3 regions of the Lysinibacillus sp. RU7 genome follow, and region 2 is predicted to be linked to each of the others. Evidence: riboswitches for the same ligand, from Rfam matches in the RefSeq annotation. Region 2 holds a riboswitch; each other region holds the start of a gene.
The links. Region 2 has a riboswitch for S-adenosylmethionine ahead of metA (homoserine O-acetyltransferase MetA). Riboswitches for the same ligand answer to the same signal wherever they lie in the genome.
Positions count from the first base shown of each region.

Region 1: linked by a shared signal. The riboswitch ahead of metK (methionine adenosyltransferase) and the one ahead of metA (homoserine O-acetyltransferase MetA) in region 2 are both predicted to bind S-adenosylmethionine.
Region 3: linked by a shared signal. The riboswitch ahead of AC3II9_RS16020 (bifunctional homocysteine S-methyltransferase/methylenetetrahydrofolate reductase) and the one ahead of metA (homoserine O-acetyltransferase MetA) in region 2 are both predicted to bind S-adenosylmethionine.

Region 1 covers NZ_JBYQFK010000015.1:99,083-109,832, forward strand. Annotated here, with positions in the region: gene AC3II9_RS12490 (ABC transporter permease) at 1-28, shown strand, start outside; gene AC3II9_RS12495 (DUF4179 domain-containing protein) at 67-1,320, opposite strand; gene AC3II9_RS12500 (sigma-70 family RNA polymerase sigma factor) at 1,317-1,811, opposite strand; gene AC3II9_RS12505 (alanine/glycine:cation symporter family protein) at 2,041-3,588, opposite strand; gene AC3II9_RS12510 (alpha/beta fold hydrolase) at 3,746-4,549, opposite strand; gene AC3II9_RS12515 (gamma carbonic anhydrase) at 4,780-5,292, shown strand; gene AC3II9_RS12520 (hypothetical protein) at 5,429-6,961, opposite strand; gene metK (methionine adenosyltransferase) at 7,343-8,539, opposite strand; SAM riboswitch class I at 8,776-8,894, opposite strand; gene pckA (phosphoenolpyruvate carboxykinase (ATP)) at 9,095-10,681, shown strand.
Region 2 covers NZ_JBYQFK010000014.1:105,122-115,871, forward strand. Annotated here, with positions in the region: gene AC3II9_RS11985 (YczE/YyaS/YitT family protein) at 846-1,475, shown strand; gene AC3II9_RS11990 (hypothetical protein) at 1,537-1,887, shown strand; gene AC3II9_RS11995 (amidohydrolase family protein) at 2,457-3,200, shown strand; gene metA (homoserine O-acetyltransferase MetA) at 3,268-4,206, opposite strand; SAM riboswitch class I at 4,351-4,457, opposite strand; gene AC3II9_RS12005 (LLM class flavin-dependent oxidoreductase) at 4,506-5,495, opposite strand; gene AC3II9_RS12010 (hypothetical protein) at 5,500-5,646, opposite strand; gene AC3II9_RS12015 (3D domain-containing protein) at 5,895-6,452, opposite strand; gene AC3II9_RS12020 (patatin-like phospholipase family protein) at 6,612-7,466, opposite strand; gene AC3II9_RS12025 (aminotransferase class V-fold PLP-dependent enzyme) at 7,479-9,008, opposite strand; gene AC3II9_RS12030 (glycerol-3-phosphate acyltransferase) at 9,010-9,561, opposite strand; gene chrA (chromate efflux transporter) at 9,751-10,750, opposite strand, start outside.
Region 3 covers NZ_JBYQFK010000023.1:55,260-66,009, reverse strand. Annotated here, with positions in the region: gene AC3II9_RS16050 (LysR family transcriptional regulator) at 1-199, shown strand, start outside; gene AC3II9_RS16045 (tetratricopeptide repeat protein) at 199-1,041, shown strand; gene AC3II9_RS16040 (hypothetical protein) at 1,380-1,862, shown strand; partial or broken gene AC3II9_RS16035 (protoglobin domain-containing protein) at 2,134-2,652, shown strand; gene AC3II9_RS16030 (methyl-accepting chemotaxis protein) at 2,725-3,426, shown strand; gene hemG (protoporphyrinogen oxidase) at 3,546-4,928, shown strand; SAM riboswitch class I at 5,026-5,124, shown strand; gene AC3II9_RS16020 (bifunctional homocysteine S-methyltransferase/methylenetetrahydrofolate reductase) at 5,228-7,072, shown strand; gene metH (methionine synthase) at 7,065-10,490, shown strand; gene AC3II9_RS16010 (GNAT family N-acetyltransferase) at 10,584-10,750, shown strand, end outside.

The DNA of each region.
Region 1 (10,750 bases), on a different contig from region 2:
AATCCATGCATTACGTCAAGAATTATAAAAAACAAGGATGAGCATCTGCGCTCATCCTTGTTTTCTTCATTCGTAGATTACAATCTCTTCCTTAAACTGCAATGTATTTGGATAATCGTAAAAATATATTTTTACTGGGTTTTTCATTTGTGGTGGATACGTATATTCCACTTCGTTCCATGAACTAGAAAATGATTCCATTTCAAAGCGTTTGCCATTTGCATCTATGGCATGACTAAGACGCACCTCTTTTCCCTCTTCTGTGCCAATCTTGATGAGGCTATCTTGCTTTACTTCAAATGTTACGTTTCCTATTGCTGGCTGCTTTAAAACTTCTTGCTTGATGAAATCTACTTCAATATAATTATCGTCCTTTGGTAACACATTCATATTTTCAATTTCAATTGTAAGTGGACCACTGGCTTCAAGTGCTTTGCTGTCAAATAAATAAGTCACTTCACCGTAAGAAATATCGCCTAAAGCTATTAACCCACCTTCTAATGTATTGAACGGCTTACCTTGCTCATTTAAAACACGTACATTACCAAGGGATAAAATTTGCATTGAGTTGCTATTAGCCGCTGTTATACGAAGACGCGTTGCTGTTGGTGTGACCGTTACATCTTCTACAATCAGCTTTTGTCCCTCATATGAAAGGTTTCGCTTAATGTTGTATATACGCTTTTTCACAACATCATTTTTTATGGTAAATGGGATTTTAAAAGTTGTGTTCTCCTTATCTCCAAATGTCATTTGAAGCTCAAAGTTCTTCTGATTAGGTAAATCCTCACCTTCAACAAATTTATAAATGACATCCTCTACAGATTTTTGCGTCTCCCCATCGACCGACCAACCGTAAGTAACTGTCCCATCTATTCTCTTACCATCCTGTAAAATTGTTACCTGTTTTATAGGAAGTTCTGAAATATCATACGGTGCTTCCAGTGCGTAATGAATTTTCATTCCTGTTTCGTCAGCTATTACCCCTTTTACTGTGAGGGTTAAATGATTTTTAGTTTCTGTAATATGAAGCTCCTCGTAATCGTGTTGTTGATTGTCTGTTATAAATGACACAACGTCCGCGAAACCTGGAACACGCTTTGCGGTATCTGCAACGAGCGGAATATAACGTATAGAAAGGATAAGTGCCAGCGCAACAGTAGCTGTGAGCACTGTATAATAACGCCAATTGTTTGCTCGATGCTTTTCCTGTTGTACTTCTTTGAAGGCTATTTTTCTAGTTTTCGCCAACTGACCTTTTGGTACTTTAATTTGATCTAATTCTTTATTTAGCTTTTCAGCATCAAATGGGGTCATCATCCTCTCCCTCCTTGGCCAAATAGTAGTCGTAGCTTTCGTAGTGCATGATGTACACGTGATTTTACCGTACCTTCAGGGATATTTTGTACGTGTGCAATATCTTTATTTGTCCGCTGCTCCACATACTTTAAATAAATGGCCTGCTGCTCTTGCGCTGGCAACTGTCTAATTAAATCGAGTACTTCAAAATTGGTTTCGTGTATGTAGCTTGATTCGACATCGTGAGATACATAATGGACTTGTTTCTTTTTCATATCGAGGCAAATATTAATTAACACACGTACGAGCCATGTACCTACGTATGCAGGTTCTTTTACTTGATGCATTTTCTTTAGTGCCCGGTACGCTAACTCTTGCATGGCGTCAAGTGCATCATGTTCATTGCGTAAATACGCATAGGCTGTTCGATACAATGTTTCCTCGTATACTTCTAGCAGAGCAAGAATGGCTTGTTGGTCTCCCTTGATGGCACGCTTCGCTATTTCCTCCATAATCCCACCTTCTTTACTTTCTTTATGTATTAGACAGGGCTATTTTATAAATCGTTCAATCTCTTTATGAAAAATTTTATGTTTGTCTATTAATCTATTCAGTTTGTCTATTAATAGGTGAATGTTGTCTATTAACGTGTTCACTTTGTCTATTAACATACACATTTTGTCTATTAATTCCCACAAAATAAAGAGCTGCTTCAAAAGGTTCGAAGCAGCTCTTACTTTATTATTTTTTATTTCGATTTTCCCAGAATGTTGCATTTTTAATGCCTAATTTAATCGGATCAAATACTGGGTCTTTGCCTTCTTTCTTTTGTTTCTCGTAATCTTTTAATGCAACGATCGCTGGTTTCATAATGATTAAGATAGCAATGACGTTAATCCATACCATTAAACCAAGCCCGACATCGCCCATCGCCCACGCTAAGTCCGATGTACGTACGGTACCGTAGAACGCTGTTGCGATAATGACGATTTTCGCAATCCAAATCCCAATTTTTTCTGCCGTACCAGAGAGTAGATAGGCAACGTTTGTTTCTGCGATATAGTAGTACGCCATGATGGTTGTGAAAGCAAAGAAGAATAATGCAATCGCTACGAATGGTGCACCAAAGCCTGGTAACGCTTCATCTACTGCATATTGTGTATACGCTGCACCCTCTTTAATTGTTTGCGCATAAGAAATTTGTGCATCACCTGTATAATCTTCATTACCAAATTCACCTGTGAAAAGTGTTGGGTAAATTTCATATGGCTCATCGTTGACCATATGCACTTCACCATCCACCATTACCGGTATTTTTTCTGCACTTTCATCGTGTACATTGTACATACCTGTAAATAAAATCATAAATGCCGTAGCCGAACAGATTAGTAATGTATCAATATAAACTGATGCCGCCTGTACTAACCCTTGCTTTGCTGGGTGAGATACTTCTGCAGCTGCCGCAGGGTGCGCTCCTGTCCCTTGACCCGCTTCATTGGAATAAATACCACGCTTTACGCCCCAAGCAATGGCAGAACCTATAATACCACCAAATATTTCCTGAGCGCCAAATGCACTTGAGAAAATAAGTGCAATGACACGTGGTACCTCGCCAATATTCATGGCAATAATGACAATCGCCATTAAAATATACGCTAAAGCCATAAACGGTACAATGACTTGTGCTGCATTCGCAATCGATTTAACCCCACCAATAATAATAACCCCAAGTAAAATAGCAATAATTAGACCGATAATCCAATTATCAATTCCGAATGCATTATTCATTGCCCCAGCAATCGCATTTGATTGAACACCAGGCATTAAAACAAGCATTGCTAGTAATGCTGCTACTGCAAAAATAACAGCAAACCACTTTTGCCCCATGCCTTTTTCAATATAGAACGCTGGACCACCACGATATTCTGTTTCTCTCTCTTCTTTGTAGATTTGTGCCAATGTCGACTCTACGTACGCAGTCGCTGCTCCGATAAAAGCAATTGCCCACATCCAGAACACTGCACCTGGGCCACCCATCCCAATGGCTGTGGCAGTACCTGCAATATTACCGGTACCTACGCGACCTGATAGCGCAATAGACATCGCTTGGAAGGAGGAAATTCCTTTTTCCGATTTTTCCCCTTTAAACATGAGAGTGAACATCTCTTTAATATGGCGGACTTGAAGGAATCGAGTAATGATGGAGAAGAAAAGACCGATTAACATGATCCCATAAATAAACCAAGGTCCCCAAAAAATATTGTTCAAAAAGGTAACAATACTTTCCATATAATACCCCCTTTGTTTTGAAATAGTTTATTAGTTTGAAATACACTATATTACAAAAAGAACCGTCATTCAACCAATTTTTTTAAAATTTAAAATAGTTAATCCCGAAATTAAATACAAAAAAACACAATAGGCTCACCCTACTGCGTTTTTATAGTTAATCAATAATATAGCCTAGTGATCGCAGACTATTATGCATAAAGTCTTTTGTTAATAAAAATACTTCTTCCCGTTCAAACTCAAAAAATAAACTACTTAAGCATTCTGGCCACTCTTTGAATTGAAAACTTTTCGAGTTTTGTTGCACAAGCCATTGTTTAGAGGCAGTTGTATCTGTAATTTTATCTCGCCCACCTGTCATGACAAGTAATGGGATCGAAGAAATCTTTACTTCGGGGTCTTTTAACATTTTTAATAACTGTTGAAGCTCACGATACCATTTCACTGTCACAACGGTGTTAAACGGTATTTCATCTTTCATTTCACCATATACTTCAAAATTACGTGTTAATCGATTATGGGTAATCTCATGCGTTAACTTTACACTTGATGTAATAGCACTTAAACTTGATAACGCTTTGGATAGTTTTCCTGGTTCTAATTTTAGTTGCAACCAAGGTGACACCATAATGAGACCTGCACATTCCACTTTATTTCGGTATACAGCACGTGCTGCAATTGTAGCACCCAGCCCATTTCCAATAATAAATACCGGCAAATTATCGGTCTGAGCGACTTCTACTAATTGTTTTGCATATGTGTAGTACTCACTAAAATCTTCATCATGATAGCGATGATTTTTTGTTTGTACACCATGCCCCGGTAAATCTCCCATGACAACGTGAAATCCTGTGCTGCGCAATTTTTCAATCAGCCACGCATACCATGCATAATGCTCATAAGCGCCATGAAAAATAGCAACAACCGCTTTCGGCTGCCCCTCAGCTTCCCATTTCCACATTGGACTTCCTCCTAAAACTCTCGTTCATTATGTTTAAAAAGTGTGAAAGTAACTGCTTCTCCATCATTTTCGCTACCTCCATTGTCTAACCTAATTCGGCACGAATGCTTATCTCACACTTTAACTAGAAAATAGTCATACTTTTTTGCCTTATCAAAAAGTTTGTTTATTTCGTTTCATATATTTGATACGATAATTATATATATTAGCTTGAAATGAGGAGATTGAATATGATTTACCCTTATAAAGATAAAAATCCGAACATAGACCCATCCGCATTTATTGCTGATTATGTGACGATTACTGGTGACGTTACTATCGGAGCAGAAACATCAATTTGGTTTAATACATCGATTCGCGGCGATGTGGCCCCAACTATTATTGGCAATCGTGTAAGCGTCCAAGACTTAAGTTGCTTGCACCAGAGCCCAAACAATCCTTTAATTATTGAAGATGAAGCAACGATTGGCCATCAAGTAACATTACATGGCTGTGTTGTACGTAAGCGCGCATTAATTGGTATGGGTTCAATTATTTTAGATGGCGCTGAAATTGGCGAAGGCGCTTTTATTGGTGCCGGTAGCTTAGTCCCTCCAGGCAAAAAAATCCCACCAAATACATTAGCGATGGGACGTCCTGCGAAAGTCGTGCGTGACATTACGCCTGAAGATCGCGAAGATATGGACCGCATTATTCGCGAATACGTTGAAAAAGGACAGTTCTATAAATCACTTCAAAAATAATGCATTGAACATATAATAAAAGACTAATATATTTCATTTTATCAAAAAAATATTAAATATTCATTAAATAGTGGTCAAATGATTAGATAGTAACATATCCAAATAAAAAATGGGCGTTTTACGGACGCCCATTTCTTTATTGAAGTGTTTTGACTAATTCATTGAAAACACCTTTATATGTGATATTTAGTTCCTCTAAATATTCCACGGTCTTCATTGCTTCTGATGGAGTAATTTTGTCTGCGCTGTCGCTGAATTCATATGTTGACGTAGTTTGTCCCCATAGTTCACCAGTTGTCGGGTTAACCCATCGTTCCCCTAAATCTTCAAGTCCATTTAACATCGAAACAGCGGCTTTTAAATATTTTTCATCATTCGTTATTTTATAAGCCTCAAATAACACATTCATTTTGGAAATAATCTGTTTTAATGAAGCATGTGATTTTTTCACTTCTTTATTTTTCCGAAGGGCCATATAATCTGTAATATAGTAACCATTTCGTGTATGAATCACATTTCCTCTAGCTCTCTGCGCAGCTAAAAAATCAGCATAATCAAGCATGGCACTACTTAATGCCTCATCATGTAGTACATCTTGTGTATCGTATAAAAATTGATGTATCACTTCATTTTCTTGTGCATTTATATAAGGGGCTTGTATATTATACTGTTCCTTTAAAAGACCGCTTGTGTACTCCGTGACAAATGCATCTTGCTTACCCGATTCTTTATACTCTACTAGCTTATTTACTAAAACAACTAGCATATTATAGTAGAAGCGTTCTTCTGTTTCTTGATAGTTCTCTAAAATCGCATCATTCGCCATATTGAATAAGTTTCTACCGTATACATTTTCTAAAGCTGGCTCAGTATCCGTATGTAATTTTGACATCATACCATTTATTGTTAACCATTTTATGGAGCTGTGCTGCTCTGCATTTGATAGCTCTTTATATGCTGTCGCATTACTTTCATTTTCAAAAAGCGGCTCTGCTGAAATCATCATCCAACTTTCTGAAATGTCGTTTTTAGCTGTTGTCTTCATTGAGAAAGGAATGACTAACCCTCCGTCTAATTGCTCGACTTCTCCAAACTGATTTTCTTCTATTAACTGTCGTACTTTCGAAACATTTCCAGTATCATTTTCTTCAGTAATTTTTTTAGATACATAATTATGAGAAAGCAGCATTGATTTCGTTAAATCATTTGCTTTATATAAATTATAGATTCCTTTGACATTGGTTGTCTCATCTACCCCATAAGCTTCATCTGTAGATGTATACGCCTCTGCCATCATATCGAACTTCTCATAGCGGTCTGTTCCTTTAACCGTTAAAGTAACTGGTAAATCCATTTGGTTGCCACGCCCATTGATAAACTCAAAAAACAAAACCTTATCGCCATTATCTATGACTTTCTCGACAATTTTCAACGTCCCCGCTAGAAAAACACCTTGTCTTACTTTATAGATAGAAGTGTGATCAGATGAATGAATTTTTTCTTCCTGAGAAACTGTCACTTCTTTTAATTTAAAACCGTCAATTTCTAATTGAATGGCTGTATTATCGATTTCGATTTGCTGAACCGTTCCATATGTACCACCATAAATGATTGCAGCTACTAAAACAATTGCTGTCGCTAGTATTAAGCCAATTTTTTTTATATTCATAATTCCCTCTCCTTCTATGCTCTCTATTATAAAGGAGAGCTTGGTTCATTACCAACCTTCCCCTGTTTATTTTTTACATGATTAGCTATTTCGGAATAACACTTACAAATTATTGCATCTTTTTATATGAATAGCACTCTTTTCAAGTTAGCATCTACTCCTTAGAAAGAGCCTTTATAGCGTAAGTTATAATATCAAGCGTGTTGATTTCCGCTAAGGCTGACCCGCTTTCCGCAGGCACGGCTTCCACTAAAATAGCACGCTTAGTACCTTCTAGTATTTGTATAATCGCCCCCTCTGAATTTTTCACTTAAATTAAAAATAAGCCGCCACATTTGTGACGGCTTTTACCTTATTCCCTGCAAAGAAATGGTATGGTAATTATAATCCTGCTTTTTCGCGTAACAGCTCTGCTTTGTCTGTTTTTTCCCATGGTACATCTAAATCTGTACGACCGAAATGACCATATGCCGCTGTTTGTTTATAGATTGGACGACGTAAATCAAGCATTTGAATAATGCCTGCTGGACGTAAATCAAATAATTCGCGTACCCATTCTACCATTTTACTTTCTTCTACTTTCCCTGTGCCAAATGTGTCAACTGCGATTGATACTGGACGCGCTACTCCAATTGCGTATGCCAGCTGCACTTCTGCACGATCTGCTAAACCAGCTGCTACAATATTTTTTGCTACATAACGTGCTGCATATGCTGCGGAACGGTCAACTTTTGTTGCATCCTTACCAGAGAATGCACCGCCACCATGACGAGCATAACCACCGTATGTATCCACGATAATTTTACGGCCTGTTAAACCAGCATCCCCTTTTGGTCCGCCAATTACGAAACGACCAGTTGGGTTGATGAAGTATTTTGTATTATCATCAATTAACTCCGCCGGTACAACAGCATGAATCACAAGTTCTTTTACATCTTTTTGGATTTGCTCTAATGTTATATCTTCATCATGTTGTGTAGATAATACAATTGTATCAACACGTACAGGCGTATTGTTTTCATCATATTCTATAGTTACTTGTGTTTTACCATCTGGACGAAGGTATGATAGCTCGCCACATTTACGTACTTCTGTTAAGCGACGTGCTAATTTATGTGCTAAGCTAATCGGCAGCGGCATAAGCTCTGGTGTTTCATTGCATGCATAACCAAACATTAAACCTTGGTCACCAGCACCAATTGCTTCAAGTTCTTCGTCAGACATTGAACCTTCACGTGCTTCAAGCGCTTGGTCCACACCTTGTGCAATGTCAGGTGATTGTTCGCCAATTGCAACTAATACAGCTAAATTTTCAGCATCGAAACCGTACTTACCGCGTGTGTAACCAATTTCTGCTACTGTATCGCGCACAATACCTTTAATATCAACATACGTTGAAGTTGTAATCTCACCAGATACTAATACAAGTCCTGTTGTGACAGTCGTTTCACACGCTACACGTGCATTAGGATCTGCGGCTAAAATCGCATCTAAGATAGCATCTGAGATTTGGTCACAGATTTTATCTGGATGCCCTTCTGTTACACTTTCTGATGTAAACAGTCGACGGTTTGTCATTTGTTTTCCTCCTAAAATTGCCCTGCGCAAAGACGCAATATTGATACGGTACTCATTACCCATGTAAGTCTATCCGTACGGATTGAAACTCAAGCCCGTTGCTAACTTTTACACGAGGATTTAGAAAAGCATTATAATAATGAAAAAATTCCAAATGCTGAATTTTTTCTTATAAAAACAAAAAACCCTTTCACTCATTCATCGAGCGAAAGGAATTAACTTTTCGTTACCTTTCACTCTTATCGTTCAAGGAATATGTCCTTGCATCAGGTTGGCACCAACACGTTACGTTTATACGTATTGCAGGTTGCCGGGCTTCATCGGGCCTTGACCCTCCACCAACTCGGGATAAGAGTATCCGTTCAATTTCCCATATTACGAAATTTGTTTTATTATGTCAAACGTTTTATAATCGTTTTAAGAATTATAAAAAATTCACAAAATAAATTAAGAATTAGTATAGATTATTAAAAGCAATGTGTTATACTATTTTTGAATTAAGAATAAACTGCCCTTATCTAAGGGAACTATATAAAAAAGGATGGTATTTAATCGATGAATTCAGTAGAAATCAACAACGAACTGAAGGATTTATTAAGCGGGACAAATGTACAAGTACAACTTTCTGTACCACAATTAGTTGAAAAAGCAACTTCACGCGGTGAAGCTACATTAACAGTTGACGGCGCATTACGTGCTGAAACTGGTAAATATACAGGTCGTTCACCTAAAGATAAGTATATGGTCGAAGAAGAAGGTTCAAAGGACAAAATTGATTGGGGCAAAGTAAACCAACCGATTTCAGCTGAAATTTTCGATAACCTATACGTAAAAGTGGTTAACTACTTAAAAGAGAAAGACGAGTTATTCGTATTCAAAGGATTTGCAGGAGCTGACAAAGACTCTCAGCTATCAATTCAAGTTGTAAACGAGTATGCTTGGCATAATCTTTTCTGTCATCAATTATTCATCCGTCCAACAGCTGAAGAATTAGCTGCTCATGTAGCTGATTTCACAATCGTTTCAGCTCCATCTTTCAAAGCTGATCCTGCTGTTGATGGTACACAATCTGAGACTTTCATCATTACGTCAATGGAAAAGAAAATCATTTTAATCGGTGGTACTGAATATGCTGGTGAAATGAAAAAATCCATCTTCGGTATTATGAACTACTTATTACCAGAGCAAGGTATCTTCCCAATGCACTGTTCTGCAAACGTTGGTGAAGCTGGTGACGTAGCATTATTCTTCGGCTTATCTGGTACTGGTAAAACAACTTTATCAGCTGACGCTGACCGCAAATTAATCGGTGACGATGAGCACGGTTGGTCTGACAATGGTGTATTCAACATCGAAGGCGGATGTTACGCAAAAACAATTAACCTTTCTGCTGAAAAAGAGCCAGAAATTTACAATGCTATTAAATTTGGTGCTGTTTTAGAAAACGTAGTAGTTGATGCAGAAACACGTGTATGTGACTACGATGATGGCTCATTAACTGAAAACACTCGTGTAGCGTATCCAATCGACTACATTGAAAATATCGTAACACCATCTGTTGCAGGTCACCCAAAAACAATCGTATTCTTAACTGCGGATGCTTTCGGTGTGTTACCTCCAATCTCTAAATTAACAAAAGAGCAAGCAATGTATCACTTCTTAAGTGGTTTCACTTCAAAATTAGCTGGTACAGAGCGTGGCGTAACAGAGCCAGAACCAGTATTCTCTACGTGCTTCGGTTCTCCATTCTTACCACTTCCAGCAACAGTGTATGCTGATCAACTAGGGAAGAAAATTGACGAGCACGGTTCACAAGTATTCTTAGTAAACACTGGCTGGACTGGTGGCGAGTACGGCGTAGGTTCTCGTATGAAACTTTCTTACACACGTGCAATGGTTCGCGCGGCTATCGAAGGAAAATTAAACGATGCGGAAACAATTCAAGATGGCGTATTCGGATTAAACATCCCTGTAGCTGTTGAAGGCGTTCCAACAGAAGTATTAAACCCACGTGATGCTTGGGCTGACAAAGCTGCATACGATAAAAAAGCAGCTGAGCTTGCTGAGTTATTTAGCAATAACTTTAAAAAATTCACAAATGTTGATGAAGCAATCGTGAAAAAAGGCGGCCCATTAGTTTAATGTTTTATTGGAAATGACATAACGTTTTTTTAAACTTTATATCATAGATACGGCTATGCGATTTTGCAT
Region 2 (10,750 bases):
AAAATATATTCAGAAGGAATGGGTCTTCACCAAAATGAGATGTAAAAAAATATAATCGGGTAAAAATTTTTAAATAGACTATAAACTAATAAGAGGATAATATGTTCAATATATGAGCATATATCCTCTTTTTGTTGCTTTGAAATAAAATTTGATCAAAAAATCACACAAAAAACCGGAAATTTACAATAAATATAAAGAATCCAGTTTGAAAAAAGATCGATCATTTCGTAATGGTGTTGCTTAACAATCGCACCCTATTGTTGAAGATAACAAAATATAAAAAGTAACGACTGCATACATACGTTGTAATGAAATAAAATAAACTAATAAAGAACAAATGACTTTGTGCTTTATTAGTTTGACTCTTCAATAGGAGTTGGATAATTACTGAATATAAGGTAAGAATTATTAAGAAAGGAAGGAGAGATACGATGTTCGATCAAGTTGCGTATTTTATTTTTCAAGCCCTATTAGTTCTAACGGTTGTGGCTGTTGTGTTTGGAATCCCTCTTGGGGATACACTGCTTAGAAAAAAATAAAACTGCATCCAAATTGGATGTAGTTTTTTATTTTATAACTTGCTTTGTTTCTATAATAGATTTAGGGATTGGTGAAAATAGTGAACCATATTGAAGTAAAGCGCCCAAAGCGTCGTTCGGGGATATTTCTTTCCTTACCATTGTAAATTCGCATAAATCTGACGGGTCCCCCAACATGGCGTGTTGAAGAATAAAGTCTTTATTTTGGGAATTAGCAGAAAAAAGCAGTTTTCACCCTTCTTTCGTTATAATAATGTGTGGCATCTTAGAAGCATTTGTACAACAGAGAGATAGAGGGATACGATGGAAAGACATATTTATTGGCGAAGTACATTCTTTTTACTAGGAATACTCATATTATCATTTGGTATAACATTAACGATTAAAGCGAAATCGCTAGGGGTTGGTTCTTGGGATGTACTCCACATCGGGCTGGCAGATACTTTCGGTTTAACGATTGGGACATGGTCGATTATCATTGGTTTAATCATTTTAACGATTGACTCGGTGTTTATGAAACGATTACCGAAAATCGGGACATTTTTAGATATGTTTTTAGCTGGGATTTTCATTGATATTTTCAATGCTATGTTACCGACGCTAAACGGGTTCTTCCCGCAATTAATTGCTTTTTGTATAGGCCTATTACTGCTTGGCTTCGGTTGTGGCATGTATATTGTAGCAAACTTAGGAATCGGACCACGTGATGCATTAATGCTACTCCTCTCACATAAGCTTGGCTGGAGTGTCGGTCGAGCTCGTACGACGATGGAAATCATAGTGGCGATTACAGGCTTCTTACTTGGTGGCCCTATCGGAATCGGCACGATCATTATGTCTTTTGGACTCGGTCCGATTGTGCAATGGGCACTGAAAGTAAACGAAAAGTTATTCTACGCCGCAACAGGTACGGAAAGCTCTGTTTATAACTAATTAGTTAAACTAGGTTAAAATCTACATCCCCTGTTATAATGCAAACAGAGGAGTTGAAGAAATGATTACGATTACAACAACATCGGCTTATGAGCACTTAGAAGAACAATTACTGGACGATGAAGATTTTTATGAGGAAGTGGTAGCGGAAGGAACCGCTGAAAGCTTTTTACTGACTTGCTCTGTAGGTATTGATGATGACGGCGAGTACATCACGTGGAATTTATTTTACGAGGATGGATTTAGTGAATCCGATACAATCCCTCTTCATAAATGCAAGTTTGATGTGTTTGATAAGGACGCACTAACAGCAGAGATGAAAAATCAGTTCCGTAAATTGCTAATGAAAGCAGCAAACAATGGCGAAGCAGACGCTGCACCCGCCCAAGCTTTGCTCACAAAACTAATATAAAAAGAAGGTAGCCTCAAAAGTGAGTGCTACCTTCTTTTATTGTTCACGGGAGAAAAAGTGGCGGAATTTATAAAATGCAAATGCGGACGCAATAACAAAAATTGCAAATGCAATTGGGAAAATAATTAAAAATGAAGTCGTCATATGTATCCCCCTTCTGTACTACTTGAGTATAGCATAGATTGTATCGTTTTTTTGAAATAGCCCCAACCTCTTTGAAAGAGAGAGACTGCTCGCCTCCCTCTTTAGCTCAAGCTCTCCTATATTTTTCAGTCACGACCGCGGCTATACCTTGTCCTCGAACAGCTACCGCCATCATTCTCCCAGCGATCAATGTCTAAGTAATCATCCAAGCTGTCATGCATTCTTCCTTGATGAAGAGACAAAACTGTGCTCACTACCGAAATATTCATCATCCTTTTTTAAAATTTTTCATGCTTATCTCTATATTATGAAATGAATATGTTTCAGTTCATTCGATAAGATATATTAATGCACTTGCATTAATAACCCGTAATTTTCTTTATACACCTTTTTTGATATGTTAAGGAAAAGAAAGGGGTATTGTTATGCGAATTTTTGATGCACATTTTCATATTATTGATTTTGACTTTCCGATTACCGAAAACCAAGGCTATTTGCCCCCTAGTTATGTTGTCGAAGATTATCAGGGTGAAACAGCTCATTTCAATGTATTAGGTGGCGCTATTGTGTCGGGTTCATTCCAAGGATTTGACCAAAAGTATTTATTAGCAGCGCTCAAAAAAATGGGACCAACATTTTGCGGCGTCACACAATTACCGTTTTCAGTGACGGATCAAGAAATACTCCATTTACATGCAAACGGGGTAAAAGCATTACGCTTTAACATTAAAAGAGGTGGTTCAGAAGACTTATCGAAGTTAGATTACTTCGCTAGAAGGGTTTATGATTTAGTGGGATGGCATAGTGAACTTTATATGGATGCAAAAGAGTTACCTGAAATTGCAGCAAAGATTGAAAAATTACCAGCAATATCCATCGACCATTTAGGATTATCTGAGGAAGGACTACCACATTTATTAAAGCTAGTGGATAAAGGGGTGTACGTCAAAGCTACTGGTTTTGGTCGCGTAGATTTGAATGTTAAGAATGCCTTAAAATCAATTTATGAAATCAATCCAGAAGCGCTGATGTTCGGAACAGATTTACCATCTACACGAGCAAAAAGACCTTTTGAATACGCAGATATTGAACTGATTCAACAGCTATTTGATGAACAAGCTGCCAATAAAATTTTATACTCGAATGCGGTTAAATGGTATTTCGATTAAAGTGCAGATTCTTTCTACTAAACGTAAAAAACCGCATGTCGAGTAATTCCCGATCATGCGGCTTGTGTTAAATATGAAACTCAATATTTTCTTCAACGAAATCCCATTTGTATGGTGTTTCTTGGTATACGTAGTAGTTAAGCCAGTTGTAGAACAATAAGTGTGAGTGTGCACGCCATGTGTTTTTAGGCTCTTTTAGCGGATCGTTCTCTGGGAAATAATTCACCGGCATCTCAACATTATCGTCCTTGGCGATGTCACGTACATATTCATCGCGTAATGTCGTCGCATCGTACTCTAAGTGTCCCGTAATCATAATGTGTTTATTATCTTTTGATTGGACAATAAATACACCCGCATCATCAGAATAACTTAACAGTTTTAAATCACTATGATTGCGCACTTCATCAATCGAAACAGATGTATGGCGGGAATGTGGTGCTACGTATTCGTCGCTAAACCCACGCACTAAGTCGACCGTTAAATCTGTAATAACGTGCGAATAAACACCTGAGCATTTTTTCGGCAGCTCAAACTTCCCAATTCCAAAGTGATGATACAACGCTGCTTGTGCTCCCCAACAAATGTACATAATCGATGTCACATTGACTTTTGCCCAGTTCATAATTGTTGCAATTTCCCGCCAATAAATGACTTCTTCAAATTCCATCCGCTCTACAGGTGCACCTGTAATAATCATGCCATCAAATCGACGGTGTTTCACTTCATCAAATGTTTTATAAAAAAGCTGTAAATGCGATTTCGATACATTTTTAGATTCATATGTCGCTGTATTTAAAAATGTCACATTCACTTGAAGTGGTGTATTACCTAGTAAACGTAGTAATTGCAATTCTGTTTTCTCTTTTTCTGGCATTAAATTGCAAACTAAAATGTTTAGTGGTCGAATTTGTTGCGTGCGGGCGCGATCTTCCTCCATGATGAAGATTTTCTCTTCTCGTAGTAAATCTCCAGCTGGTAATTTTTTCGGTATGTTAATCGGCATACTCGTATCCCCCATTTCTATGAAATTAGAAAAAACATATCTATACTACAATAGATATAGATGATGTCCTTTCTTAAAACTTTCCTATCTACGCAAAAAACCTCTCATTCCAGCAAATAAGAATGAGAGGGTATTAGACGCTCGCTCTTATCTTTCAAGGAAAGTCCTTGCTGGAAGTAGCACCTTTCTAGTATGACTAGAGGTTGCTGAAGCTTCATCGGGCCATGTCCCTCTGCTTCTCTTGATAAGATTATTAAATTAGATAAATTGTATCACGCGAATTAGAATATTTCAACAATTCAATCAAAAATTTCTCGTAAGCATGTAAACGAGTGTTTCCGCGCTTCGTTATCAAAAATAGAGGTGCTAAACATGATTTCATCTACGCCTGTTTCTTCAATAAACACCTTTAACTGCTCCGCTACCGTTTCTTGACTACCAATATATGTGTATTGTCGTTGTTGCATCACTGCGTCACGTTCAAAAGGTGACCAATTCGCGTCCATATTTTCGACTGGTGGCTTTAATAGCTGATGATCGCGTCGAATAATGGATAAAAAGAATTGATAGAAAGTTGTCGCTAAGTAGTGTGCTTCTTCATCGGTATCCGCTACAATCGCATTCACACATGCTAATACATATGGTTTTTCACAGTATTCACTCGGTGTAAATTGCTCCCGGTAAAGCTTGATGGCACGTGTCAAGAAATCTGGTGCAAAATGAGAAGCAAATGCATAGGGCAATCCGCGTCGAGCAGCGAGCTCCGCACTGAACAGACTAGATCCTAAAATCCACATCGGAATATTGTCACCAAATCCTGGGTAAGCGCGAATTGGATCTGTCTCTTTAGCGTCACTTAAATAATGCTGTAGTTCTAATAAATTTTCTTCAAAATCCTCCCCAGCTATATTCCGACGAAGTGCTCGAGCGGTAAATGGATCTGTTCCAGGTGCGCGACCAAGACCTAAGTCGATGCGTCCTGGATACATTGCATTCAATGTACCAAACTGTTCTGCTACGATAAGGGGTACATGGTTTGGTAGCATTACACCACCTGAGCCGACACGAATATGCTTTGTTGCTTCTGCAATATAGCCAATACCTACCGCTGTAGCGGAGCTTGCGATAGCGCGGCTATTATGATGCTCCGCTAGCCAATAACGGGTATAGCCTAACGCATCTACATGCTGTGCCAAATCTCGCGCCCGCACGAAGGCTTCATGTGCGGTTTGTCCTTCTAGTACGGGTACTAAATCTAATACCGAAATAGGCAGCTTTAGTTTTTTCATGTCCTCACCCTTTTTCTTGTTCCATTTCTTTTCGTTTTTTCGTTACAAATAACATGAGCCAGCCGATGACACCCGCAAAAATAAGATAAAAAATAGATTTCGGTAAACTTTCATTCCAATAATTCACCGCTTGTAAAAGGCTCACAATCATTAAGCCAATACCTACTACATTATGTATTAAAGAACCCGCTTTCAGTTCTACTCAGCTCCTTTCTAATATTTCTATTGTTACGGATTTCAAATACGATAGCAAATGAAAAAACCGCTCTCTTTAAGAGAACGGCGCCACCTGTAGATTTTGTTGTTTTTAAGTTTTACCTATAAATATAGATAGACAAAATCAAACTTCGAATTTATTTATACTCTAATCCCCTCTCTTTAAGAGAATGGCCTATTTCATCATTCTAAAATTTTCACGGTGACGGTGCGCCGTCCCCAACTATACGCTTTATCATTTGTTGGCATAAAGACATCGATTTTATTGCCTTTAATCGCGCCACCTGTATCCCCTGCAACGGCTTCACCGTAGCCTTCCACCCACACTTTTGTCCCGAGTGGAATGACCTTTGGATCAACTGCAATGACTTTTGCATCCGGGTTTTTCTTCAAATTAATACCTGTACTAGTAATACCTGAACAGCCACGACAACTTGCTGTAAATGCTGTTGCTGTTACCTCCAATGTTTTCACTTCTTTTTCATCCTGTACATCTGTTTTTGCTGTTGTATCTGATTTCGATTCTTCAGAAACCGTTAGTACTTCATCTACTCTGATTATATCGCTCGATAAATTATTTAAGGATTTTAGTTTGTTTACTGTTGTGTCGTATTTTTTCGCTAAACCGTATAACGTATCGCCCTTTTGTACTGTGTGTGTTGCCGCATCTGCCGATGTAACAAACATTGTCATACTTAAAAGTAAGACCCCTAGTAAAGACAAGATACTTTGTTTGCGCATAAATTACCTCCACTATGATTAAAGTTTTTCCCTACAATATAATCTTAACCATTTTAGATTTCATGCTTGTTACAAATCAAAGCCGTTTCCGTTACAGAAATATTACTGAAAACAAACAAAAATGCCCGTTTGTAACGAAACGGACATCAAAATGTTAGGTTATTTTTGCATAAATTTGGTTAACTCTTCATAACGCTTCATTGTTTGCTCGTAACCCATTTGATACGTTTTATTCATCACCGAAATATCTTTTTCAAAGCTATTTAGTGCATAATCAGGTCGAAATATAAATGCTTGTCCTGTTGCTTCGAGTGACTCCACATATTCTAAAGTTGCATTATACCGTTCTGCGCGACTTGCCATTGCTTGAGCTAGCGCTGGATACTTCCTAGCAAATAATTTCATCACCCATTTACTTTTACGATCCATTTCTTTTCGGTAGCCTTTAGGACGGGTAAGCACAAAAATATGCTTGTCGAAACCATGCGCCTCTGCTCGCTTCACAGGAATCGGGTCAGCTAAACCACCATCATAATAAGGGACATCATTCAATTTAATCTCTGGAAATAAAATCGGAAGCGCACATGTAGCCCGTAGCATCGTACACTGTGTATCCATTGTAAGTGCGTCCATGTACTCGACTTCTCCTGTGTAAGCATTTGTTACCCCGAACTCAAGCTGACCGTCAAAAGTGCGATACGTCTCCCAATCAAATAGATCAAGCTGATTCGGTAACACATTATACGCAAAATCGAGCCCAAAATAACTACGCTCTTTCAGGAAATTACCAATGCCCATATAGCGCTTATCATGTCTATACGTAGAAAGAACACGCAATGTACGCTCCTTTTGCTCTGCTACGTAGGAACAGGCGTTAATCGCACCAGCTGAAATAGCAACAATGTATGGTAATTTCATTTTTTCATCGATAAACGCATCGAGTACGCCTGCTGTAAACAATGTTCGAAATGTCCCGCCCTCTAAAATAAGGCTTGCATCTTGTACTTGAGACACAAAAGTCACCTTCTATCCTATTAGTTTCTTATAGTGCGAAAATAATTGTACTAGTGCCGCAAAATCTTTTTCAAATGTTGGCTGAATGATACTTAATTGGACAAGTCCTCGCTGTTTTAAGTAACGACTCGCACCGTGCAAAGCAAAATCATTTAACTGTGTACACGTATACAAATCTTCCATCCCTACAAATGTAACAATAATTGGATAGTGCCATGTTTGCAAACCGTATTGCATATAAATAGGAGAAGTAAGTACCGATTCAAGACGATTTTTCAGTAACTCAAAACGTTCGGGATATTGTTCAAGTGCTGCAAATGTATTTGCTAATAAGTATGCTGGAACTGTAAACGGCATTTTTTCATGGTACGTAGAAAGATTGACATAGCAAGGGATATGATCGCTAGCAATAGGCACTTCATTATAAAAGACAAACGCAAGACCGCTCAGTGCCCCAATGGCCTTCCCACTCACAGCTGTTGCACAAAAGACATCTTGTAATGAGAACGGATGTGTACCAAAGGAGCTGATACAATCTACACAAAGCTTTACATCGTATTTTTGGCAAAGTAAAGTGAGCTCATTGAAAGGATTTAATGTACCAGTAGATGTTTCGCCATGTACAAAGGCAAGCCATTTTATATCGTGTTCTTTTATAATGTGCTCAAGTTCTTCAAGATTAAATGCCTCTCCCCACTTGTAGTATTTCTCCGTAAAGGACAGTTGCCAGTTCCTCGCCTGTTGGATTAATCTTTCCCCAAATTCTCCGTTGCTCAGTACAAGTCCTGGCTGATTGGGACAATTTGCTTTTACAGCGCCTAGCATAACCTCGTTTGCTGCCGTGCCTGAACCGACAATCGTTGCCACAAAACGGCTATCGGCAAGCGCTAATAGCTGTCGTTGGACATCTTGATATAGCATCGTCGCATCCATACTGCGATGTGACAGTTCCGTGTGGGAAATAGCCGTTGTTTGTTTCACAGGACCAGGGTAAAATATTTTCAACTCTTTTAACATGCGGTGGCGGAATGTATCAATCGCCTCCTTTGTTAGTACCATTGGCAAGTACTGTGCTTCTTTTGGTCCAACAGCGGGTGCAAATTGTGTAAAGCCAATTTGCTTATACATTTTTTCTTCCCGTGTAGTGCCTGAAATCACACAAGCAGAAAAATCTTGTTCGTAAAAGTAGGCATATAGTGCTTTAAACAACTTAAGCATAACGCGACCGTTGCGATGCTCTTTTTTGACAGCTAGTAACCGTAACTCACATAGATGACGACAAAGTTCTTTTGGTAAATGATGCTCTATAGGCCCTAGTTTTTCATCGAGTGAAAATGGGCGGATAGCACGAAAGGCAACCATTCCTACAAGTTCCGCCTCTTTGTAAACAACGATGTATGTATTTTCATGATGAAAGCGATCGACAAGACGGCGCGTCACATTTTTCTTGTGCTGCGGAATTTCCTCAACGAACGTTTCGTAATTTAACTCTGCGATTTGCTCAAATTCTTTTTCTGTTGTCGCGATTTTTGTCCAGTACATATTATTTCACTCTTTCTATTAGGTTGTGACGATGCTCAAATGTCAGTAATGCTAGTATCGCAACGAGTATAAGAAGGTCAAACTTCCCCGTTGCTACTATATAGATGCTATATGTCATAAAACCAATTACCATGCTAATCGTTAAACTTTTTGTAAACGGTAATGAAATAACAAAACCAGCGATTAGCGCTAACAGGAGAATCGGTGAAAAGGTAAGTAAAGCGCCAATGCCCGTCGCAATTCCTTTTCCCCCTTTAAACTTTAACCAAAATGGGTATAGATGACCAAGTACAACAAACAACATCCCCGCTGTAATCCATACATCCTCAAAACCGAGATAGCGTCCTAAAAATACAACGAGAACGCCTTTTAATCCATCGCCAACAACAGTGAGAAAGAAGGCTGTTTTTCCTAATGTGCGCCCTGCATTACGAGCACCTAAATTGCCTGTATTCGCTTGTTGTAGGTTAATTCCTTTCCATTTACCAACGAAATAAGCGGTCATAAACGTACCGATTAGATAACTGATAACTAAATAATAAATAAGCAACATGTCACCTACCTCAAATCATTTTCCTAGACAAAATGGGAGATGCCGAAAGTTTTCGACAGTCCCCCATTTATTACCTTCTATACTATTATATACGTCATGATGACTTTATGAGTTCCCAAAGTTTACTCTACATACCGATTGAAAAACCACTCATACTAAAATAGCATGAATGGATAGCTTTACATACTTTTAATAAAATACAATTCCGATGACGATGCCAATGATTACAATAATATATGGCTTTACTTGCCATTTCATTAGTAATATGAAAAGAATGATGGCAAAGACTGCATCCCATACATTGCCGATTGTTCCGGATACAATCGGTGTAAAGAAGGCAGCTGTTAAAATACCTACTACCGCTGCATTCATCCCGGCGATGGCACCGCGCAGCTTTGGATGCTGACTTAACGATACCCAAAATGGATAGGCACCGAGTATAAGTAAAAATGCGGGTAAAAAGATCGCAAATATTGCCCAGAAAGCACCACCTACTCCGCCTAATACCATGCCGATATACGCCGCAAATGTAAATAGTGGACCTGGCACGGCTTGTGTTGCCCCGTAGCCTGTTAAAAATGACTCTAACGACATAAGTCCACTATGAACAAACTGCGTTTCTAACAAAGGAAGTACGACATGCCCCCCACCAAATACGAGCGCCCCAGCTGTATAAAATTTCTCGAACCATACTAGTGCTTCTATATTTACGATGTTATTTAAAAGAGGTAGCACGATGAGTAATGCCAAAAATAGTACGAGTAAAATAGCGCCTGTTGTTTTAGATAATAATTGCGTCGCAGTGACTTTTTTCGGAGCCCCTTTAAATATCAAGTAGCCCATAACACCAGCTACTAAAATGATGATTACTTGTGTCCATGCCGTAGCGAAAAATAATAGCACTCCACAAGCCGCAACAGCTAACGTAATATGTTGCCAAGTTGACAGTAGTTTTTTCGCCATATCGATAATCGCATGGGCTACAATCGCCACAGCGACAAGTTTTAAGCCATGAATCCAACTCATATCAAAATCAGCCTGTAAATAAAATGCCGCAAATAGCATAAGTAACAATACAGATGGCATCGTAAAACCGATAAATGACACGATGCTCCCTACTATACCGCCTCGTATTAAACCGATGCCCATACCAACCTGACTCGAAGCAGGTCCAGGTAAAAATTGACTC
Region 3 (10,750 bases), on a different contig from region 2:
ATTTGTAGGAGCGGGGTTAGGTGTATCCATTATTCCGAATATTAAAGGGCTTGAGAATTATAACATTAAGAAAATTTCGGTCAGTTATCCGAGTTGTGTGCGGAAAATTGGACTTGCTTGGGCAAAGGGACGTTATTTGTCACCGGCAGCGAATGAATTTAAAGAGTTTTTAATTGAGTACTTTAGAGGAGAATCGTGATGGATGAGCAATCAATATTTCAATTAGCGGGTAAGGAATCGTATGAAACGTTTTTAAAGGCGTTAGCAGAAGATGTGCCATCAATGTATGCTGTGGCGATGGTGCTGAAAGAGAAAGAATGGGCGAAAGAAGCGGTTTCTTGGCTGACAAAGGCTGCGAATCAGCACTATGCACCCGCACAATATGAATTAGCGAACTGCTATTACGCAGGCGATGGGGTACAAGTCAATGAGCAGAAGGCGTTTGAGTTGTATACGTGTGCCGCAACGCAAGGTCATGCTGATGCGGCAAATAATTTAGCGGATATGTATTTCAATGGTGAATCCGTTGAGGTGAACGAAGAACAAGCATTTTACTGGTTCACGTATGCAGCAGAAAAAGGCATAGTAGAAGCGATGTTTACATTAGGGATCATGCATGAGCAAGGGCTTGGTACACAAGTAGATGAAGCCCGTGCCTATCGTTATTATGAACAATCCGCGCTAGCAGGCTATGATGATGCACAGTATCGCATGGGCTGTATTTACTTAGACGGCTTACTTGGAAAAGCGCAAGACGGACAACAAGCGTTGACATGGTTTGAAGCGGCAGCGGAGCAGTTTCATATTGATGCGATTTATAATTTAGGGTATTTATATGAAAAGGGAATCGCTGTCACACAAGATGGCCATAAGGCGATTTCGTATTATAAGCAGGCAGCGCTACTCGGGGATTACCAAGCAAAGGTAAACTTAGCGTATATGTATGAAACAGGCGAGTGTGTACCAGTTAGTGTCGAAGAGGCGACAAAGTGGCATAAAGCGGCTCAAATACAACTAGAAGAAGCACGCCAGGAATGGTAGGAGAATAGACAAAGCAGTACAACAAAGACTCAGGTTGAATGGATAAAGAAGCGTCTCATTATAAGGTTCAATACCAAAATATGTTCTGGATTAAAAAAGAGAGATAGATTTAAAAGCACATGCAGTGAAGAGCGGCGACTCCTGCGGGATGAGCTTGAGCTGAAAGCCCCGCAGGAACGTAGTGACAAGGAGATTGAAGCCAAGCCCGCGGAAAGTGTCCGCTCGTAGCGAAATGTGCGGTCAAGTATATATTTTAGTGAAGCGTCTCATATAACACATAAAAAAACTTTTCAGGTAGAATGATAAGTAGGAAATTATAACAAAGAGGTGATGTTGTAATGGCAAATGCATCCTCAGAAACGACTATCCATCAGATAGAGCATATTAGCGCATTACGTGGGATTTTACAGGAACAACAACAAGATGTAGCAGAGTTAAGTGCAATGATGAAGCGATTTGAATCGTATAAAGATGTCGGTATGGATTTGATTGGGGCAAAGAAATATACAGAAAAAGTAGTAGAAATTCAAGATGCTCAACATAATCGGTTTCGTAAGTTAGATGAAATCATCTTCCATCATCGAAAAGAACTAAAGAACGAAGAAACGACGTATAGTACGCTGTTGACTTATGGAAAGGAAGTACGGAAGTTAGAGGCTGGTTTACGCACATTGCGATTATTTACACAGGATGTGATTGATATGCTTGTGCAAAATAGTACGGTCATGAATCGAGCAGACGATCGAATCGCTTATTTTGAAAAACGTGTAGCTACTTTAGAAGTTGAGATACAGCAATGGATAGAGAAATTGGCGCCTTAAAAATTTTTAAGGTGCCAATTTTTGTTCTTTCGTCTATTTGTGTCGCATATACAGTATTGTTTATGTCGTTAGGTATAGGTCTAAAGTATTCATGTGGCACTTTTTGGAAATTAAAAATGAATAATAGTTCTTTCTGTAGATTTATATAGGACAAATTGACGGGAGACTAATTCCTTAATTTGGAGTATAAATAAAATTTCCGCTTGTATCAGCGCATAAACATAGTAATCTTTAAAGGGGTAATTTAAAAAAGTGAAAGAAGCGTGATTCAATGTTTTTTAAAAAGACATTACATCAAGAACGCATCAACATCGATTTATTTCAAGTGAAAATTCAAATAGACAAACATCCGAAACTAAAACAACAACTGACTATGTTAAATTTAACGGACGTGGATTTAAAATATTTATGTGCCTTTCAACCGTATGTTGAAAAAAATATTAATGAAATTGTGAATCGTTTTTATGATGTGCTCGGAATGAATCCTGGTCTCATTAAAATTATTGATGACCATAGTACAGTTGAACGGTTAAAAATAACGTTGAAAAAGCACATATATGAAATGTTTTGTGGTGTCATCGATGAAACGTTTTTCCACAAGCGTGAGCGTATTGCACGTGTACATGTGCATATCGGCTTACCGACACAAAGCTATATTGCAGCCTTTCAAACGTTGAATCTGTCTTTTATGGAATATATAAAACAATACATCCCGCATACGGAAGATCAGTTTCAAACGTTATTAGCTGTTTCGAAAATCTTGAATTTGGAGCAACAGCTTGTATTAGAAGCATTTGAAGCGTACGTAGAAGAATCCAAAAATGCGGTAAATAACCAAAAAGCAGCAGTAGGTCATGCGATTGTGGAATCGGCAGAAAGTTTAGCGGACATTGCGCAACAAACCAATGCCTCCTATCAACAGTTAAATGTGCAAACAGAAGAACTCGTAGCCTATGCAAAGCGTACAAATGAAATTTCATGTGCAACAGAACGGCAAGCAATTGAAGGAAAAGACCAAATGCATGCCCAATCCGCGAATATGATGACGATTGCTTCCTCTGTCGATGAAGTAGCACGTGATGTGCATCGTTTAACGGATATGACAAAGCAAATGGAAAACATCATGGCGATTGTCACAAATATCGCAAATCAGACGAATCTGTTAGCGCTGAATGCCTCGATTGAAGCGGCGCGTGCAGGGGAGGCTGGCAAAGGGTTTGCCGTCGTGGCCAATGAAGTGCGAAAATTGGCAGAGCAAACGAAATGTTCTATTGATACAGTAGGGAATTTATTGAACGATACAAATGAACGGACGGAAAAATTGGAGCGTTCTCTAGCACGAATTCAGCAAGACGTTCAATTTGGTGAGGAAGACATGCGACAAACAGAGCAAAAATTTGCGCATATTTTATGTTCCATGAGTGACACGAAAACCCAAAATGGTTTAATTGAGCAAAAAATTCAAGACCTTTGCAGTGTCATTAGTCAACTTTCGATTGCTTTTGATGCGGTCACGAACTCCGCCGATAAACTAGTCTATATTTCACAAGAACTAAATGAATAAAGTATTCTCCGCTATTTGGGGAATACTTTTCTTTATTTTGTAATACAAAGTCCCGTTATTTGCTCTCGAAAAGGTTTATACTGTATGTAGGATATTTCTACCGTATAGGAGAGGTCAATATGAAGACGATAGTAGTTGTTGGGGGCGGCATTACAGGGTTATGCACGATGCATTATGTGAAACGCCAAATGAAAGAAAAAAACATAGAAGCGAAGTTAGTTTTGATTGAGCGCAATGAATACTTAGGTGGTAAAATTCATTCCACGCACGAGGATGGTTTCATTATGGAAACCGGCGCTGATTCTATGGTCGCACGTCATCCAGGTGTGTTGGAGTTAGTTCGTGAGTTAGGGTTTGAATCAGAGCTTGTCTACAATGAGACAGGCGTTTCCTATATTCATACAAATAATGAACTGCACGCGATTCCAGCAGGTTCTACGTTCGGCATTCCGATGAGTATCGAATCCTTGCAAGCAAGTACGCTAATTTCAGATGAAGCGAAGCAACGTGTATTACAAGATGCAACGATGCCGAATACAACGTTTACGAAGGAAAGCTCGATTGGGGCGTTTCTTGAACACTTCTTAGGAGAGGAAATTGTACGGAAGCAAATTGCTCCTGTACTTGCCGGTGTGTATTCAGGGGACTTATATCAACTTTCCCTTGCTTCGACATTACCGTATTTAGTCGACTATAAAAATGAGTACGGCAGTATTATGAAAGGTTTTGAAGCAAACCGTGAGCAGTTTGAAAAGGCGGCCAATAAAAAATTCATTTCATTCCGCAATGGGCTATCGGCCATCATCGATCGGTTAGAAGAAAGTTTACCTGACGTAACATTTATGAAAAAGGCCGAAGTGCATAGCGTAACGAAAATGGGCGACCAATATGAAATGGTCGTAGGAGAAGAAACGATTGTAGCGGATATTGTGGTATTAGCTGTGCCGAATGAAACGGTACGTGAAGTGCTGAAGGATGAAGCGTTGCAAGTGAGCTTGAATAAATTTACAACTGCTTCTGCCATTACACTGTATGTCGGTTTTGATGTACCAGATAGCATATTACCGGCAGATGGAACAGGTTTTATCGTCTCACATAATAGCGATTTAGTATGTGATGCTTCTACTTGGACGAGTCGCAAATGGAAGCATACATCGGCTGACGGGAATTTGCTCGTACGTTTATTTTATAAAAATGTGAATCCACGCTATGCAGAACTCGCAGCAATGACCGATGATGAACTTGTAGCGGTAGCACGGAAGGATATTGCACTCAGTCTCGGTATTCAGGATGAGCCAACTGTTGTTAAGGTAACAAAGTGGATCGATCAAATGCCACGCTATGATTTAGCGCATCATGACGCCTTATCGGTTGTCGTGGCAGATTTAGCGAAGCGCTATCCCAATGTACTGCTTGCGGGTTGCTCTTATTTTGGCGTAGGGATCGGTGCGTGCATTCAAAACGGGAAGCACACAGCCGAGCAGATTGTCGCTATTTTATAAGAAATAATGCATGAAAACGTTTACTATCGCAAAACGTCTTGACGTTCGTTTCATATAACGTTATGATTCTTTTAATTATTGACAAAATTCATATATTTTCTTATCGAGAGAAGCGGAGGGACTGGCCCAATGAAGCTTCAGCAACCAACAATAGTCAGGTGCTAAATCCAGTCGGCAAATGCCGTAAAGATGAGAAGGAATGACGATTTTATAGCCTTCTTATACAAAGAAGGCTTTTTATTTTAGAAAAAAATAACTGAAAAATTGTGCAATTCAGTATAGGGAAAAGAGGGGCATAGATGGGGTTACTTGAAGCTTTACAGACGCGTGTATTAACGGCAGATGGCGCGATTGGGACACTGCTTTATTCATATGGGTTAGATTATTGCCATGAGGAAATGAATGTTACAAGACCCGAAATAGTAGAGAAAATTCATGAGCAATACATTGAAGCGGGAGCAGATATTATTCAAACGAATACGTACGGAGCTAATGCGATTAAATTAGCGCGTTACGGCTATGAAGGTCGTGTGCAAGAGTTTAATGAAGCAGCAGTGGCAATCGCTAAAAAAGCAGCTGAAGGTAAAGCCGTCTTTGTACTCGGAACAATTGGTGGTATTCGTGGTATTCGTAAAAGTGATGCGACATTAGCAGAAATTGTGACGGCTATCGACGAACAGGCAAAGGTGTTACTCGCTGGTGGGGTCGATGGTATTTTACTGGAGACATTTTATGATTACGAAGAAATCCAAGCAGCTGTTCAAACGGTTCGTGCCTTAACAGACTTGCCGATCATTGCTCAAGTATCAATGCATGAGCCAGGTATTTTACAGGGGGGCATTGCACTGGGGGATGCACTTAGTCAGCTGGAAGCACTAGGAGCAGATATTGTTGGTAGTAATTGTCGTTTAGGACCATTCCATACGATTCAAGCATTTGAAAAAGTGAATTTACCGGAAAGAGCTTATTTGTCTGCTTATCCAAATGCCTCGCTACTAGATGTTGAAGATGGCCGTGTCGTGTATGAATCAGAGGCTGATTATTTTGCACGGGCAGCAGAAGAGCTAGTGAAGCAAGGGGTACGTTTAATCGGTGGTTGTTGTGGCACAACGCCAAAGCATATCGAGGCGACGAAAAAACGTTTAGCCAATAGCCAGCCCATTACAGAAAAAGCGAAAAAGCCTGGGACAGTGGAATTTGTTCGTTCACCAGAGCCACGTCAGTATGAACCGCTTCATATGAAAGCAAAACGTGAACGTTCTGTGATTGTAGAGCTAGATACACCGCGTCACCTTGAAATCGAAGGGTTTGTGAAAGGGGCAAAAGCACTTTACGAAAACGGAGCAGATGTCATTATGATGGCGGATAACTCACTCGCTTCACCGCGTATTAGTAACATCGCCATGTCCGCTATTTTGCAAAATGAAGGGGTACGTGTTCTCCCACATTTAACGTGTCGTGACCGTAACTTAATTGGCTTACAGTCACATTTAATGGGGCTTGATGCACTGCAGCTACATGATCTTTTAGTCATTACAGGTGATCCGACAAAGGTAGGGGATTTCCCAGGGGCAACAAGTGTATATGATGTGTCATCGATGGAGCTGATGGCACTCATTAAACAGTTAAATGAAGGGATTTCATTTTCAGGCAAGCCACTTCGTAAAAAAGCTAACTTCTCGGTTGCGGGTGCCTTTAATCCGAATGTGCGTGTCGTAGCACGTGCTGTAGACCGCTTGGAGAAAAAGCTGGAGCATGGCTGTGATTACTTTATTTCGCAACCCGTGTATTCAAAGGAAAAAATAATTGAAACTTATGAAGCGACGAAGCATTTAGAGGCACCCGTTTATATTGGCATTATGCCAGTGACAAGCTTTAGAAGTGCAGAATTTTTACATCATGAAGTGCCGGGCATTAAGCTGTCGGATGACGTGCTAGCGCGTATGGAAGCGTGCGGGGAAGATAAAGAAAAGGCGACGGCAGAAGGTGTAGCCATCGCGAAAGAACTATTAGATACAGCATGTCAATATTTCAATGGTATTTATTTAATTACGCCATTTTTACGATACGATATGACACTTCAATTGTTGGATTATGTCAAAGAGCTAGATGCAAAAAGAGAAGGAGCACAAGTAAATGCGTAACCACCCGATTTATGAACAACTAGAAAAGCGAATCCTCATTATTGATGGTGCGATGGGGACGATGCTACAAAATGAAAACTTAACACCGGAAGATTTTGGCGGCGAAGAATTAGATGGCTGTAACGAAAACTTAGTCCTTACACGTCCGGATGTGTTAAAAAAGATTCACCGTGCTTATTTAGAAGCCGGTTCGGATATTATTTGTACGAATACATTTGGTGGGACACCACTTGTATTAAATGAATATGATTTAGGCCATAAAGCGGATGAAATTAATATTCGTGCGGTCGAATTAGCGAAGGAAGCGGTAGCGGAGTTTTCCACACCAGAGTGGCCACGTTTTGTTGCGGGGGCAATGGGACCGACGACGAAAACCTTATCGGTTACAGGCGGTATTACATTTGAAGAGCTAGAGGAAAACTTTTATCAGCAGGCGCGAGCACTTGTCCAAGCAGGATCTGATTTAATTTTACTGGAGACGAGTCAGGATATGCTGAACGTAAAAGCGGCAACGATTGCGATGCAGCGCGCGTTTGATGAGCTGGGTGTCGAGTTACCCGTGATGATTTCTGGCACAATTGAGCCGATGGGGACAACGCTTGCTGGTCAGTCGATTGAGGCATTTTACATTTCGATTGAGCATATTAAGCCGTTATCAGTTGGTTTAAACTGTGCGACAGGTCCAGAATTTATGACGGATCATATTCGTTCCTTATCGGATTTAGCGACAAGTTATGTTAGTTGTTATCCAAATGCAGGGCTTCCAGACGAGGAAGGTTGCTATCATGAAACGCCAGATTCGTTATCGAAAAAGCTACGCGGCTTTGCTGAAAAAGGCTGGCTCAATATTGTAGGTGGTTGCTGTGGTACGACACCAGCACATATTGCCGCGATTCGCGAGGCAGTGGAAGGGTATGCTCCGCGTCAGATGCCTGAAAAGGCGCATGGTCACGCTGTTTCAGGGATTGAGCCATTACAATATGATGATTCGATGCGTCCGTTATTTATTGGGGAACGTACAAACGTGATTGGCTCACGGAAATTTAAGCAATTAATCATTGATGGCAAATTCGAGGAAGCGGCAGAAATTGCCCGTGCACAAGTGAAAAACGGAGCACACGTAGTGGATATTTGTTTAGCGAATCCAGACCGTGATGAAGTAGAGGATATGAAACACTTCATGCCGGAAGTCGTCAAAAAGGTAAAAGTACCAATCGTCATTGACTCAACGGATGAAAAAGTAATGGAAGAGGCGCTAAAATTCTGCCAAGGGAAAGCGATTATTAACTCCATTAACTTAGAGGACGGCGAAGAGCGTTTTGATGCCGTGATGCCGCTTGTGAAAAAGTACGGGGCTTCGGTCGTTGTCGGTACAATTGATGAAATTGGTATGGCTGTAACACGTGAGAAAAAATTAGAGGTAGCGAAACGTTCACATGATTTATTGACACAAAAATGGGGCATTTCACCGGAGGATATTATTTTTGACCCACTCATGTTCCCAGTTGGTACAGGGGATGAACAATATATCGGTGCTGCGGAAGAGACAATTGAAGGCATTCGTCTCATTAAGGAGCAACTACCGGGTGTGTTAACGGTACTAGGTGTAAGTAATATTTCATTTGGTTTACCGCCAGTTGGTCGTGAAGTATTAAATGCAGTGTATTTATACCACTGTACACAAGCGGGCTTAGACTATGCCATCGTGAATACAGAAAAGCTAGAGCGTTATGCATCGATTCCAGAAGAGGAAATCAAGCTAGCGAATGATTTAATCTTCCGTACTAACGATGAAACATTAGCTGCCTTTACAGAATTTTATCGGGACAAAAAGAAGGAAAAAACAGCAGCGAGCCTACCTGAAACAGTGGAAGGGCGTTTAGCTTACTATATTTTAGAAGGTACAAAAGAAGGGTTAATTGATGACTTAGATCAAGCACTTGAGCTATTTGACTCACCGCTTGATATTATTAACGGACCTTTAATGGACGGGATGGCGGAAGTTGGGCGTTTATTTAATACAAACCAACTTATCGTTGCCGAAGTATTGCAATCAGCAGGGGTGATGAAAGCTGCCGTTGCACATCTGGAGCAATTTATGGAGAAAAACGATGAATCCGCAAGCAAAGGAAAAATGGTCCTGGCAACAGTTAAAGGGGACGTACATGATATCGGCAAAAACTTAGTAGATATCATTTTATCGAACAATGGCTTTAAAGTAGTAGACTTAGGCATTAAAGTAACACCGGCTGAACTAATTGAAGCGATTCGTCGTGAGGAACCAGACTTTGTCGGATTATCAGGCTTGCTTGTAAAATCTGCACAGCAAATGGTATTAACAGCACAAGACTTTAAAGAGGCGGGGATTGATGTGCCAATTATGGTCGGTGGTGCTGCGCTTTCACGTCGCTTTACGGAAACAAAAATTGCGCCAAATTATGATGGTCCTGTCATTTATTCGAAAGATGCGATGGAAGGCTTAGATGTGGCGAATCGTTTAATGAATCCGCAAGAGCGTCCAAAGCTAGAACAGGAGCTAAGAGCGTCGATTGAAAAACGCGCGGAAGCCGATAGCAAGCGTGCAGAGCGTCCAGTGGCAGTAGCAGAAAAACCAGTGCGCACAATCGCGGATGCACCTGTATTTACACCGAAAGATTTAGTGCGTCACGTGAAGCGTGATTATGCAGTATCACATTTATATCCATATGTGAATATGCGTACATTAATCGGGCATCATCTTGGCTTTAAGGCAAATGTTGAAAAGGCGATTGCGGAAGGCGAAGAGCGCGCGGTGCAATTAAAAGAGCTTGTTGATAGTTATTTAAACGACGAAACATTAAAGCCATCAGGAATGTATCAATTCTTTAAAGCACAAGCAGACGGGGATGATGTCGTTGTTTATGCGGAAGACGGCGTCACAGAAATCGAACGCTTCACATTCCCGCGCCAGTCCAAAGCACCGTTCCTATGTTTAGCGGACTTCCTAAAAACGAAAGAATCGGGCGAGATGGACTATATTGCTTTAATGGTCGTCACAGCAGGTCGCGGCGTATCAGCTGCTGCACGTGAATTGAAAGATGCTGGTAAGTTCCTAGAAAGTCATGCGCTACAAGCGACAGCATTAGAATTAGCGGAAGGCTTTGCAGAACGTATTCACCAAGAAATTCGTGACCAATGGGGCTTCCCGGACGGTGTGGATTTCACAATGCGCGATCGTTTTGCAGCGAAATATCAAGGCCAACGCTTCAGCTTTGGTTACCCAGCATGTCCAAACTTAGAAGACCAAGAAAAATTATTTAAGGTATTAAAACCAGAAGATATCGGTGTTAACTTAACAGAAGGCTTTATGATGGAACCAGAAGCGAGCGTATCCGCCATCGTCTTCGCCCATCCAGATGCACGATATTTTAATGTATAATGAAATGAAATAGAGCTCCTGCCTTTGCAGGGGCTTTTTTAGATAAATGTTATATGTTTGCACAAATGAGTGAAATGTAAGGAGAGAAATATGATGATTCGTAAGGCAACAAGAGAAGATGTAGCGCAAATTTTAGCGATTTTTAATTACAACATTGTGCATAGTACAGCAATTTACTTATATGAGGAACAAACGTTGGAGGCGCGCCTTGCATGGTTTGATGCCAAAGTGCAAGCGGGTGAGCCGGTGCTTGTTTATGA